One region of the Bacillus stercoris genome, then DNA from elsewhere that is predicted to be linked to it. Evidence: riboswitches for the same ligand, from Rfam matches in the RefSeq annotation. Region 1 holds a riboswitch; each other region holds the start of a gene.
The links. A riboswitch is a leader RNA that binds a small molecule or an ion and turns the genes downstream of it on or off. The one in region 1 is predicted to bind S-adenosylmethionine.
Positions count from the first base shown of each region.

Region 2: linked by a shared signal. The riboswitch ahead of mtnK (S-methyl-5-thioribose kinase) and the one ahead of QA442_RS14105 (phosphoadenylyl-sulfate reductase) in region 1 are both predicted to bind S-adenosylmethionine.
Region 3: linked by a shared signal. The riboswitch ahead of QA442_RS01795 (5-methyltetrahydropteroyltriglutamate--homocysteine S-methyltransferase) and the one ahead of QA442_RS14105 (phosphoadenylyl-sulfate reductase) in region 1 are both predicted to bind S-adenosylmethionine.
Region 4: linked by a shared signal. The riboswitch ahead of metN (methionine ABC transporter ATP-binding protein MetN) and the one ahead of QA442_RS14105 (phosphoadenylyl-sulfate reductase) in region 1 are both predicted to bind S-adenosylmethionine.

Region 1 is NZ_CP121861.1:2,712,953-2,716,427, reverse strand. It holds gene pyrE (orotate phosphoribosyltransferase) at 1-514, shown strand, start outside; SAM riboswitch class I at 660-765, shown strand; gene QA442_RS14105 (phosphoadenylyl-sulfate reductase) at 928-1,629, shown strand; gene cysP (sulfate permease) at 1,641-2,705, shown strand; partial or broken gene sat (sulfate adenylyltransferase) at 2,754-3,475, shown strand, end outside.
Region 2 is NZ_CP121861.1:2,919,082-2,922,556, reverse strand. It holds gene mtnA (S-methyl-5-thioribose-1-phosphate isomerase) at 1-635, opposite strand, end outside; gene mtnK (S-methyl-5-thioribose kinase) at 643-1,836, opposite strand; SAM riboswitch class I at 1,929-2,085, opposite strand; gene QA442_RS15175 (carbon-nitrogen family hydrolase) at 2,169-2,948, opposite strand; gene mtnE (methionine-glutamine aminotransferase) at 3,043-3,475, shown strand, end outside.
Region 3 is NZ_CP121861.1:337,409-340,883, forward strand. It holds gene QA442_RS01795 (5-methyltetrahydropteroyltriglutamate--homocysteine S-methyltransferase) at 1-954, opposite strand, end outside; SAM riboswitch class I at 1,037-1,143, opposite strand; gene QA442_RS01800 (LURP-one-related/scramblase family protein) at 1,209-1,697, opposite strand; gene QA442_RS01805 (hypothetical protein) at 1,827-2,105, opposite strand; gene QA442_RS01810 (hypothetical protein) at 2,383-2,508, opposite strand; gene pepT (peptidase T) at 2,615-3,475, opposite strand, start outside.
Region 4 is NZ_CP121861.1:1,032,085-1,035,559, forward strand. It holds gene QA442_RS05345 (toprim domain-containing protein) at 1-1, shown strand, start outside; gene QA442_RS05350 (thioredoxin family protein) at 3-323, shown strand; gene QA442_RS05355 (SCP2 sterol-binding domain-containing protein) at 430-774, shown strand; SAM riboswitch class I at 889-995, shown strand; gene metN (methionine ABC transporter ATP-binding protein MetN) at 1,101-2,126, shown strand; gene metP (methionine ABC transporter permease MetP) at 2,119-2,787, shown strand; gene metQ (methionine ABC transporter substrate-binding lipoprotein MetQ) at 2,801-3,475, shown strand, end outside.

The sequences.
Region 1 (3,475 bases):
GCTATCTTTCCCAGAGGTCAGAAATGATGTCGCCTCAGGCATCAGCAAGCTTGTCAAAGAGCATTTTCCCGAAGCTGAAATGATAGCAGGAACAGCAACTGCGGGTATTCCTCATGCTGCTCTGGCGGCTGACCGTTTGAATCTTCCGATGTGTTATGTGAGGAGCAAGCCGAAAGCGCACGGAAAAGGCAATCAGATTGAGGGAGCTGTGCAGAAAGGGCAAAAAACGGTCGTTATTGAAGACTTAATCTCCACAGGAGGCAGCGTGCTTGAAGCTTGTGTAGCTTTACAAGCGGCTGGCTGTGAGGTGCTTGGTGTCGTCTCAATCTTTACGTACGGACTTCCCAAAGCAGAAGAAGCCTTCGCAAAGGCAGAACTGCCATACTACTCATTAACTGATTACGATACGCTCACAGAGGTCGCACTTGAGAACGGAAATATTCATTCAGATGATCTAAAAAAGCTGAAAACATGGAAACGAAATCCCGAGTCAAAAGATTGGTTTAAAAAATAAAAAATAAATTCCAACGATGTAAAGAGGCTTCAAAGCCTTGCTGTACTTAAAAACAGGCCATGAGGCCTGTTTTTTTATTAATCCTATAAAAAAAGTCGGGTTGACTTATGTTAGAATTGTGCTAAAATTTACTACAAATCTGAAAAACTTATCAAGAGCGGCTGAGGGACTGGACCTATGAAGCCCGGCAACCTGCATAGTTTGTAAGGTGCTACTTCCAGCAAAATGAATTCCATTTTGAAAGATAAGGGCTACATGCTGTTCCTGTCTTTCTTTCCGCCGGATTGAAAGTTTTTTATTTTAAGAGGCAAAAAGGCTGTTTGAAATCACCAGCCAAGAATCACATTACAATTGGGAAAAGACAACCGGCAGGAAGCTACTGTTTGTTTGTCTCCGAAAGGAGGAAAGAAGAAATGTTAACGTATGATAATTGGGAAGAACCAACGATTACATTTCCGGAAGACGATCCTTATAAAGGAGCGCTGTCAGTTTTAAAGTGGGCATACGGCCATTACGGCAACCAGCTTGTTTATGCCTGCAGTTTCGGAATTGAGGGAATCGTTTTGATTGACTTAATTTATAAAGTGAAAAAAGACGCAGAGATTGTGTTTCTTGATACAGGACTTCATTTTAAAGAGACCTATGAAACAATTGAACGAGTGAAAGAGCGTTATCCAGGTCTTAACATCATCCTGAAAAAACCAGACCTCACCCTTGAGGAACAAGCCGAAGAATATGGTGACAAACTGTGGGAAAGAGAGCCGAATCAGTGCTGCTACCTTAGAAAGGTCGTTCCTTTAAGAGAGGCGCTTTCAGGACATCCAGCCTGGCTTTCCGGTCTGCGCCGTGATCAAGGGCCAAGCCGTGCCAATACGAATTTCTTAAACAAAGATGAAAAATTCAAGTCAGTAAAAGTTTGCCCGCTCATCCATTGGACTTGGAAAGACATTTGGAGATACACATCACGGAATGAACTGGACTACAATCCGCTTCATGACCAAGGATACCCAAGTATTGGCTGCGCGCCTTGCACTGCTCCCGCTTTTACCGCAGAGGATCTGCGTTCAGGCAGATGGAATGGTATGGCGAAAACAGAATGCGGACTGCATGAATAAGGAGCTGCAAAATGGAACTAGCCGCTATTTTATTTAGCTTGTTTTTCGCGATGAATATTGGTGCAAGCGGCGCTGCAGCTTCGATGGGAGTTGCTTACGGCTCTGGAGCCATCAAAAAGAAAACTTACGCTTTGATCCTATGCGCAGTCGGTGTCTTGGCCGGGGCGGTCATTGGCGGAGGCGAGGTCGTAAAAACAATCAGCTCTGGCATTATCCCCGAACAGACGATTACACTGACGATTGTTTGCATCATTATTGGAGCTGCTGCGCTGTCGCTCTTTACGGCAAATCTGCTCGGCATTCCTTTATCGACAAGTGAAGTGACGGTCGGCGCGGTTGTCGGCGTGGGAGTGGCTTATAAAGTATTGTTGGTGAATAATCTTCTGATCATTGTGACATTTTGGGTTTTTGTCCCGCTGTTCGCTTTTGGCTTCACCTATTTCGTATCTAAGCTGTTTCGTTATTTTAAGATTGAAGTGAAATCTTCTAAAAAGCAAAAAATCCTCGGCATTGTTTTGTTAGTTGCCGGATTTTTCGAAGCATTCTCTGCCGGCATGAATAATGTGGCGAATGCCGTTGGCCCGTTAGTGGCTGCCGGTGTGCTTGATGTCGTAAAAGGGACCTTGTACGGAGGAGCTTTTGTTGCGCTCGGCGCACTGTTATTAGGTCGGCGTGTATTAGAAACAAACGGGAAGAAAATTACGAGATTTTCAAAAGGAGAAGGCATTCTCTTATCCGGCACAGGAGCGGGACTGGTAATAATCAGTTCTGTATTTGGGATGCCGGTGCCCTTGGCGCAAGTCACGTCATCGTCTATTATCGGCATAGGCATGGCAAAAAACGGTCCGAACGTGTTCCATAAACAAGTTGTTCAAACGATGCTGAAGGTATGGATCGTATCGCCGTTTTTATCTTTATCGATTTCTTATCTGCTTGTATCCTTGTTTTTAAAAGCGGATTATTATTCGATCTTTATCATGGTAAGTGTGCTTTTAGCGGCGGGCGGTGCCGTAAGCCTGACAAAGGCCATTCGTAAAGAGAGACGCTCAGTCCACGAACAAGGCGGGGGAATCTGAACATTAATCTGAGTAATTTTATAAGTTAACTAGGAGGAGATGGATGTTATGAGCTTAGCACCACACGGAGGTACATTAGTAAACAGAGTAGATGAATCATATGATGTGAGCAGCATTCAAAAAGAAATTGAACTTGATTTAATTTCTTTCGCGGATTTGGAATTGATCGGTATCGGCGCATACAGCCCGATTGAAGGTTTCTTTAATGAAAAAGATTACGAATCTGTTGTCGAAAACATGCGTCTTTCTTCCGGCGTTATCTGGTCTCTTCCAATCACACTTCCGGTCGATGCGCAAAAAGCAGCGGAACTGTCAGTTGGCGAAACGGTAAAGTTAACGTATGAAGGAGACACATACGGCGTTATCCAAATCGAAGACCTGTATGTGCCTGACAAACAAAAAGAAGCTATCAATGTGTACAAAACGGATGAGCAGGAGCATCCGGGTGTTAAAAAACTGTTCAGCCGCGGCAATACATATGTCGGCGGACCGATCACGTTGATTAAAAAAGCTTCAAAACAGTTCCCTGAGTTTACTTTTGAACCTAAGAGAAACAAGACGCCAGTTTGCTGAAAAAGGCTGGGAAACGATTGTCGGCTTCCAAACAAGAAACCCTGTTCACAGAGCGCATGAATACATTCAAAAAACGGCTCTTGAAACAGTAGACGGCTTGTTCTTGAATCCGTTAGTAGGTGAAACAAAATCCGATGACATCCCAGCTGATGTACGGATGGAAAGCTACCAAGTTCTTCTTGATCATTATTACCCGA
Region 2 (3,475 bases), 210 kb from region 1:
CCTCCCTGCATCAGCTCCCAAGCAGTAAGGCGTGATCCTTGCAGGACAGGCCTTGTTTCGCAGGCATAAATGTGCAATCCCAAATCTTTTTGTTTGGCCAAGTAAAACGGAGCTAGCGCCGTTCCATAGCGGCTTGTCGCGATTGAGCCGGCATTGCAGATCGTCATGATCCTGTCGCCTTTTTTGAAAAGCTGCAGGGCGTTTTGGCCGATCAACCGGCACGTTTCCTCATCCTCGACCTGAATCTGAATTGCTTCATGGACAAGGTTTGTTTTTGCTTCATTTACGGAAATCGCGTTTTCGACCGAATGACTCAGTCTCTCAAGCGCCCATGACAAATTAATGGCTGTAGGCCGTGAGCTGTTTAAATATTGTTTGATGTCTTCCAGTCTGCGTCGGAATTCTGTGACATTCTCTGTTTCAATGTCTTTGGCAGCAAGCGCTAGTCCGAAGGCAGCCGTAATGCCGATCGCCGGAGCACCCCTTACTTTGAGCGTGACAATCGCATCAAATACATCCTCTTTCGTCGTCAGCTCCAAATATTCCGTCTCATCAGGAAGCTTTTGCTGATTTAAAATGGTAATAGCTGTTTCTTTCCATTCAACAGAACGTGGAACAGCAAATGAATGGGGCATGAATGGATCATTCCTTTACAAGTAACTTAAATAATTCAATCACATCTGTTATCGTTTTGAATTCCGAACGTTTTTCGATAAAGGCTGTGCCGGTTTCAAGCGCCAGCCGTTTTCTGCCGATTCGTTTATCAAACGGCACGATCGTATCCAGGTCAGCTACATGGGCAAGGCCGATCGTGCGTCGTATCAGCTCACAGCCCGCAAATCCGATTGCTTCTTCAAAAATATGGCTGAGCGTATCAGTGAGGTAACCGTCGATGTTGGCGTAAACATCCAGACTGTCCTTCTGCCAGGCTTCACTAAACGTCTCTTCAAACGTTTCCCAGAGCTGGTTGACATGTTCATATAACGGCTCTCTGTCAGCCCCGTCACGGCTGAGTGCGTTCAAAAATAAGTTGGCGATAAATTGCCCTACATCAAAGCCGATCGGTCCGTAAAAAGCAAACTCAGGATCAATCACCTTTGTTTCGTGCTCACTTGCGAAAATGCTTCCTGTATGCAAATCACCATGAATCAACGTTTCCGCAGACGTTAAAAATGACTTTTTCAGCTTAGCGGCTTCGATTTTAACGTTGTCATTATTCCAAAGCTTCTCGACAAAAGGACGAAGCTCTTCTTCAAAATCATTTGTGTCATGGTCGAAGAAAGGATCTGTAAAAACAAGTCTTTCCGTAATGTCGCATAGCTCAGGGTTTGTAAACTGTTTAACAAGCTGTTTTTTCACCTTAGGTTCAAGCGCGTAATCTGATGAGTAGAAAAGTGTTTTTCCTAAAAATTCACCGATGTGCCGTGACAGGTGCGGATAATTTTCACCCTCAATGAGTCCTTTTCTTGCGATTTTCAGGTGAGAGAGATCCTCCATGACGGTAACCGCCATTTCCGTATCAGAGTAAAACACTCTTGGAACCAAGTGAGGCACATGCTCGCCCTGACGGATGAGAGCGCTGCTTTCGATTCTTGCACGATCGATTGTGAGCGGCCAGCTTTCTCCCACCACTTTTGCATAAGGAACCGCCTGTTTAATGATCAATGCTTTGTCATGTTCTTGATCATAAATATGAAAAACGTAATTTAAGTTGCCATCGCCGATCTCCTGACATGTCAGGGTGCTTTTGCTTGGAAATAAGCCGAGCTTCACAGCCAATGCCACAGCGGAACTTTCATTTAACGTTTCGTATAAAGGTGTTTTTGTGACTGCCATCATCATAACCTCCAATTATGTAATCACTTAATTTGTGGCCGTAAAAAAGCCTCCTTCTCAGAGAGAAGGAGGCTTAACATCTATGTCCGCCTCTCTTATCTCTCAGATCAGATCTGAATGGAATTAGCACCGTGCCTTAAGAGACAAGCGTCTCGGCGCGAAAAAGATGCGCCCCATTTCACAATGGAATTACGGTCGGTTGCTGTTGGGGTCAAAAGGCCAAATCCCTCGCCCAACTCTCGATAAGAGAATATATTCATTTGTTAAACAATTCTAATTTATCAGTTGATGAACATACTAACAGGTGTTTTAATAAGTTGTCAATATATTTTTTAATATAAATCTTTTCTGATATCATCGAAAACAGGGATGCTCTCCCGCACCTCGACGCTTTTATGAAGGTCGATTTCCGCACGGACTATGCCTTCCTCACGGCCGCCTTCAGCAAGTACACGCCCCCATGGATCAATAATCAGGCTATGGCCTGCAAATTCATTATCCGGATTTGAACCAGTGCAATTGCAGGCTGCGACAAAGCATTGATTTTCAATGGCACGGGCAATAAGCAGGCTTCTCCAATGATCAAGGCGGGGGAGAGGCCATTCCGCGGAAATAAACAGCACGTTGGCACCTTTTGTCGTATGTTTTCTGATCCACTCCGGAAAACGGATATCATAGCAGATCAATCCTGCGCTTTTGACGCCGTCAAGCTCAAAGCATCCATCTTCGGAACCGGCTGATAAATACAAATGCTCATCCATCAGCTGAAAAAGATGGGCTTTTCTGTACTCTTTAATGATTTGCCCTTCCTTATCCGCGATGTACATTGTATTATAAACATCAGAATCCTTTCTGACAGCGACCGATCCGGCAACAAGATGAACTCCATGTTTTTTTGCCGTTTTCTTCAGCCAGCTCTGAACAAAATGGCCGTCTTCATCAGCGAGTTCATCAAGATTGGCCAGATCATATCCGGTCGTCCATAATTCAGGCAGAACAAGAACATCAGCATGTTTGCTTTCTTTTTCGATCAAAAATTCAGCCTTTTTTATATTTTCCGAAGGTTTACCATATGAAATATCAAATTGAAGACAAGATATCGCCCATTTCATCTTTTTAACACCCCAAATTTTTCTTTACTTTTTTCATTTAACCATATATGATGATGGACTATCATTTCAAGATTTTTTTAGAAGGTGAGAATAGATGAAATTTGAACAGTCTCATGTATTAAAGGAATTGCCTAAACAATTCTTCGCTTCCCTGGTGCAGAAAGTGAACCGAAAGCTCGCAGAGGGACACGACGTTATCAATCTAGGACAGGGAAATCCAGATCAGCCGACACCGGAACATATCGTCGAGGAAATGAAACGAGCTGTTGCTGATCCTGAGAATCATAAATATTCATCTTTTCGCGGCTCATACAGCCTAAAGTCAGCGGCTGCTGCATTTTACAAAAGAGAGTACGGCATTGATCTGGATCCGGAAACCGAAGTCGCTGTTTTATTCGGCGGAAAAGCCGGTCTTGTCGAGCTCCCGCAATGCTTGTTGAATCCCGGTGATACGATCTTAGTTCCCGATCCGGGCTACCCTGATTACTGGTCTGGTGTCACACTCGCGAAAGCGAAGATGGAAATGA
Region 3 (3,475 bases), 1.9 Mb from region 1:
TTCAAGCTCGCCGTATTTCGATGTGATCAAGCCAAGCACGATTTGCAGATCCTTGCGTTTCACAAAACGGAGCGGATCGAAGTTTCCGGAGCGGTCATCGTCGTATTCCAAAAACAGGCCGTCAAGGTTTAAGCCGTCCAAAATCGTTTCCGCTACAGCGTCGTACCCTCCTGATGCCGCCCAGGTTGAGCGGAAGTTGCCGCGGCAAATGTGCATTGTGATCATTAAATCATCAGGCCGGTCTGCCACTGCATCGTTAATCGTTTTGGCAAACAAGGCAGGCAATGTTTCTGGATCGCCTCCGAGCGCCCGGACAACCTCTCTGCCTTTTTCCTCAAAGAAGAGAGACCATGACGTATCATCAAGCTGGAGATAACGGCAGCCAACATCATAGAAGGCTTTGATTGCCTTTTTGTACGCTTGGGCCAAATCATGAAAATATTCCTCTTGATCGTTATAGATGCCTTTATCCGCCTTTTCGCCAAAAAACAGCATATTCGGGCTCGGAATCGTCAGCTTTGGTGTCGCGCCACCGGCAACTTCATGTAAAAATTGATAATCAGCAAGTGCTGGGTGGCTCGTAAAATCGAGTTTTCCCGTCACTTTGATGCTGCGCGCTTTCGTTTTCGCGTTATGGAACTGAATCCCCTCAGCCGGGATGAACGGCTCCACACCGTCAAGTCCTTCCAGGAAGTCATAATGCCACCAGGAACGGCGGAATTCCCCGTCTGTTACCACTTCAAGACCGATTTCTTTTTGTTTTTCCACGATGCGGGTGATTTCTTGATTTTCGATATCGCGAAGCTGTTCCGCTGTTATCTCACCTGCCGCTTTTTTTTGCCGGGCTACCTTCACCGTAGCGGAACGAAGCAAACTGCCGACGTGATCGGCGCGGAAAGGTGCTTTGCGTTGTATTACTGTTTTTTGTCCTGCAACACTCGTTTGGTGGGCCATGTCATTCGCCTCTTTTCTGAAATATTGAGCATGTAAAAAGCTCTTCCTTTGTGTAAGGAAGAGCTTGAACGATCAAATCTCCGCCTCATCTGCAAGAACGCAATGTTCTTAAGGATTTAGCACCATTCTGTTTGAAACAGCGGTTGCCGGGTATCATAGGGCCAGTCCCTCCACCTCTCTTGATAAGGTATAACTTCATATTCAAATTTCAATTATCTTAATATTATTACTTTTGGATCAATTGTCAATGCTTTTTAGAAAATACTTTCATCTTCATCGTTATATAAAACCGTATCAAGAACGATCGCGATGGCAGTGCAAATCAGAACGTCTTCCTCGTTTGCAATCTGCAAGTGATAGGAATCACCCCAGCTGAGCCACTTTTTGCTCACTGACATCCGGACATTTTCCCCGTCCGTCAGCTGGAATTCATCCCTCCATAAGTCACCATCGATTTCCCAGTTAAGGCCGGAAATCACAAATTTCGGTTTGAAAAACGTTACTTTCTTCGTTACCTCACAAACTGTTTTCCCGCCAATTGAAATCTCATAGCGCGGCAATAAAGACATGAGTTTTTGTTCTATGGAAACGAGCGTTTTTCCGGATGAATCTGTCATTTGTAATGAATCCCCTAACGAGAAAAAACGCCCCTCTACCTTGAAGATTTCTTGTTCATCCCGGTCATAAATGTGGAATGCATCTTTAAATGAGAACATTTTTTGTTTCATAAATAACTCGATCATTGCAGAAGTCTCCTTTTGGATTTGCCTTGTATGAAATTACGGATAGAGGATAAAAAGGTTTCAGGCTCTATCTCAACATAATTTTAAAAGGCTGCGTCATTCCGCAGCCTTTTCGTTTGAAATATAGAATTAGGAAAGATGCATCCGGCGTTTTTGGCGGATAGCGTCAAGGTCGATTAGGTTGTTGTGATGAGATGCGGCTGCTGGAAGAGGGCTTGTCTTTTGCGGTTTGCGGCGATTGTCCTTGCTGAAAGAAAAAAGAAGATAGCCGCATAAAGCGATGATAATAAATAGGATCATATTACATACCTCCCAAAAAAAGTTTTGGTACTCTCTATTGTACGGATAAAAAGTCAAAAAGTATTCAAAAAATTCTAAATCAAATAAAAATAAATAACTGCCCCTCAAAAACAGTCTAACCTGATGACCTGAAAATAGTCTTGCATTATGGTGATTGTTCTTGTTGATGATTGGTTCTATAGTTACTATCGACGATAAAATGAATTCCTTTATATAACTTTTAACCTAAATTAAAGTAATTCATATTACCTGTTTTTGGATGCCGTTATCTTTCTTAATTAGTTTATACCCTATTTTGCGGAATTGAACACAAAAAACCCAAATTACGGAGCATTTGGGCGGTACGAGAGAATGCGGATTTTGTTTTGGGGATTTGGATGACTGGTCAGAAGAAGCGTTTGAACATTTTTCTGATTTTTTGAAATGGGCTGGATTTCTTTTGCGTGTTAAGCGGCCTGGAAATGATCCATTTTTTCAATAGGCTCTTTGCAGCAATTGCATGCTTTGTCATTGTTTTTCCTCCTCATTTGTTGATACTTGTTTTACGGAGGACGTGTTTAAAATGTTTCATTTTCACATAAAAAAAAACCAGCCCTTTTTTGGACTGGCTTTTGGCATTACGCTTGCTCTTCAAACAGCTTTGCAATCTCAACGATGACATTTACGGCTTTGACCATGTTATCGGCTGAGATGTATTCAAATTTGCCGTGGAAGTTTTCCCCGCCGGTAAAGATGTTTGGCGTCGGAAGTCCCATGTAGGATAGCTGCGATCCATCGGTGCCGCCGCGGATGGGGGAAATTTTCGGTTCGATGCCGAGGTTTTCCATCGCTTGCTTGGCAATGTTGACGATTTCGATGACAGGTTCAATTTTCTCTCTCATGTTGTAGTACTGGTCGTTCATATCCAGCAAAATCCGGTCTTGCCCGTATTCGTTCTGAAGTTCTTCAACGGCGCGCTTCATTGTTTCTTTTCTGCTTTGGAAGTTCTCTTTGTCAAAGTCTCTGATAATGTAGTGAAGCTTTGTTTCCTCTACGTCTCCTTGAATCGACAGCAGATGGTAGAAGCCTTCATAGCCTTCTGTATATTCAGGCGCTTCGTCTGCCGGCAGCAGGCTGTTCAGCTTCATCGCGATTTTCGCAGAGTTGACCATTTTCCCTTTTGCCGTTCCGGGATGTACGTTGTTGCCTTTAATCGTAATTTTCGCGGCAGCGGCATTGAAGCTTTCGTATTCAAGCTCGCCGAGCGGGCCGCCGTCAACCGTGTAGGCAAAGGATGCATTGAACCGTTTCACATCAAATTTGTGCGGTCCTCTTCCGATTTCTTCATCAGGCGTAAAGGCGACTCTGATTGTGCCGTGCTTGATTTCTGGGTGTTTGATGAGGTAATCCATGGCCGTCATGATTTCAGCGATACCAGCCTTATTGTCTGCGCCGAGAAGGGTGGTGCCGTCTGTGGTGATGAGTGTGTGGCCCTTATA
Region 4 (3,475 bases), 1.7 Mb from region 1:
GCATGAAAGAACTCCAAGAACACGAACTTGATCACATTGAAGATGATGTGTACCTTCTATATTTATATACTCCGTTTTGCGGCACCTGCCAGCTTGCAAGCAAAATGCTGACAGTGGTGAAAGAAATGCTGCCTGATGTCGCCTTCTATCAAAACAATGTCAATTACTCTCCGACATTTGCAAAAGCATATCAAATTGAAAGCGTCCCTTGTTTTCTGCTGTTTAAAGGCGGAAAGGTGGTCGAAAGAGGATATGCGTTTCATTCCGTTTCTTATTTATATGAGCTGATCAAACAAAAATCATCTTCCGCATCCCAATTATGACATATTTCTCAGCATATCCAACGAAATTGTCGTTCGTTTTATAAAGGGGTTCTTGCGACAGAGAGAGAAATGTGTATGTATGACCAACAAATAGGAGGTTGTACATATGGAGAAAGCGGAAGTTTTAGAAGATGAGTATCAGCATCTGTTTTTAAAACCCCTTTTGAATGCCTCAACATTGCTCATTACCTTTCAAGGAGAAGCAGAAGCCTTAACCGTCTCAATAAACGAACAGGGAGAAATGAAAAAAGTTTCTCCGCCCCAAACGTCCAACCTGACCTTTTACGGAAACCAAACGGAAATTATTGATTTATTGCACGGAGATATTTCCCTTCAGCACTTGATTCAGAGCGGAAGCCTCAAAGTAAAGGGGTCATTCAGGGCCCTGTTAAAGCTAGAAGCCATTCTCTGGCTGACAAATGGATTTTTTCAGAGGATTTCAAAGAATTGAAAAATAATAAATTATTATAATAGTAAAAGTTGTCATCATTTATTTTATTGACATTTAATCATTCGCCGTGCTATTCTACATTAAGAATTTCCGGACGAAAAAGACTATATATTTCTCTTATCAAGAGAGGTGGAGGGAAGTGCCCTATGAAGCCCGGCAACCATCAACGCTGTTGAAATGGTGCCAATTCACACGAAGCGTTCAGCTTTGAAAGATGAGAGAAAGGCATTTTATATAAGCCTTTCTGCTCAAGTGTGCAGAAAGGCTTTTCTTTTGCAGAAAAAACCGGAAGATTTCTTAGAATAGTGTTAAGGCAGGTGATTGCTTTGATCAATCTTCAGGATGTTTCAAAAGTTTACAAGTCGAAACATGGAGATGTCAATGCTGTCCAAAATGTCTCGCTTTCCATTAAAAAAGGTGAGATTTTTGGAATTATAGGATATAGCGGAGCTGGTAAGAGTTCCTTAATCCGTCTGCTGAACGGCCTTGAGAAACCAACCTCAGGAACCGTGGAAGTGGCGGGAACAAAGATTAATGAAGTAAATGGACGCGGTTTAAGAAAAGCACGCCATGAGATCAGTATGATTTTCCAGCATTTCAATTTGCTTTGGTCGCGGACTGTCAGAGATAATATCATGTTTCCTTTAGAAATTGCCGGGGTGAAAAAGAGCGAGCGGATCAAGCGCGCCAATGAACTGATTAAACTGGTAGGTTTAGAAGGAAAAGAAAAATCATATCCATCCCAGCTGAGCGGCGGTCAGAAGCAGCGTGTCGGAATTGCCAGAGCGCTTGCAAACAATCCGAAGGTTCTCCTTTGTGACGAAGCGACATCAGCATTAGATCCGCAAACGACAGATTCAATTCTGGATCTATTGTCCGATATTAATGAAAGACTCGGTTTGACGATTGTGCTAATTACGCACGAAATGCATGTCATCCGCAAAATCTGCAACAGAGTCGCCGTCATGGAAAACGGTAAGGTGGTCGAAGAAGGCGAGGTTCTCGACGTCTTCAAAAATCCAAAGGAACAAATGACAAAACGATTTGTTCAACAGGTGACAGAGCCAGAAGAAACGAAAGAGACGCTTCAGCACCTTCTTGATGACACAGCATCAGGAAAAATGGTTCAGCTCACATTTGTCGGTGAGTCAGCTGAACAGCCTCTGATTACAGAGATGATCAGAAACTTCAATGTCAGCGTCAATATTCTGCAAGGGAAAATTTCGCAGACGAAGGATGGAGCTTACGGTTCACTGTTCATCCACATTGACGGAGACGAGGAAGAAGTGCAAAACGTGATCCGGTTCATTAATGACAAACAGGTGAAAGCAGAGGTGATCACGAATGTTTGAAAAATACTTCCCGAACGTTGATTTAACTGAATTATGGAACGCGACATATGAAACACTTTATATGACGCTGATTTCTTTACTGTTTGCTTTTGTCATCGGGGTCATCCTCGGCTTGCTGCTCTTTCTGACGAGCAAAGGAAGCCTCTGGCAGAATAAAGCGGTCAACTCTGTGATTGCTGCCGTTGTTAACATATTCAGATCGATTCCGTTCCTTATTTTAATTATTTTACTATTAGGGTTTACGAAGTTTTTAGTCGGCACGATCTTAGGGCCAAACGCCGCATTGCCGGCGCTGGTCATCGGCTCGGCACCGTTTTACGCACGTCTTGTTGAAATCGCGCTGCGTGAGGTGGATAAAGGTGTGATTGAAGCCGCTAAATCAATGGGCGCGAAAACGTCTACGATCATTTTCAAAGTGCTGATTCCGGAATCAATGCCGGCTCTTATTTCTGGCATTACGGTTACAGCCATCGCTTTGATCGGCTCAACGGCAATTGCCGGAGCCATTGGTTCAGGAGGCCTTGGAAACCTTGCGTACGTAGAAGGATATCAGTCTAATAACGCTGATGTTACCTTCGTTGCTACTGTGTTTATTTTAATCATCGTATTTATTATTCAAATCATCGGTGATTTAATAACAAATATTATAGACAAACGATAAGGGAGGATTTACATTGAAAAAGCTATTTTTGGGTGCATTACTGCTTGTATTTGCAGGAGTTATGGCTGCCTGCGGTTCGAATAACGGCGCTGAATCCGGCAAGAAAGAAATTGTCGTTGCAGCAACGAAAACACCGCATGCGGAAATTTTAAAAGAAGCTGAACCATTGCTGAAAGAAAAAGGCTATACGCTGAAAGTGAAAGTGCTTAGTGATTACAAAATGTACAATAAAGCTTTAGCTGATAAAGAAGTGGACGCGAACTACTTCCAGCACATTCCTTACCTTGAGCAAGAAATGAAAGAAAACACAGATTACAAACTTGTGAATGCCGGCGCTGTTCACTTAGAGCCATTTGGTATTTACTCTAAAACATACAAATCACTGAAAGACCTTCCAGACGGTGCGACAATCATTCTGACAAACAACGTTGCTGAACAAGGCCGTATGCTTGCAATGCTTGAAAACGCTGGATTAATCACTCTTGATTCTAAAGTGGAAACCGTTGACGCAACATTGAAAGACATTAAGAAAAACCCGAAAAACCTTGAATTTAAAAAAGTAGCGCCTGAATTAACGGCAAAAGCATATGAAAACAAAGAAGGAGACGCGGCCTTCATCAATGTAAACTATGCGATTCAAAATAAATTAAATCCTAAAAAAGATGCAATTGAAGTAGAATCAACGAAA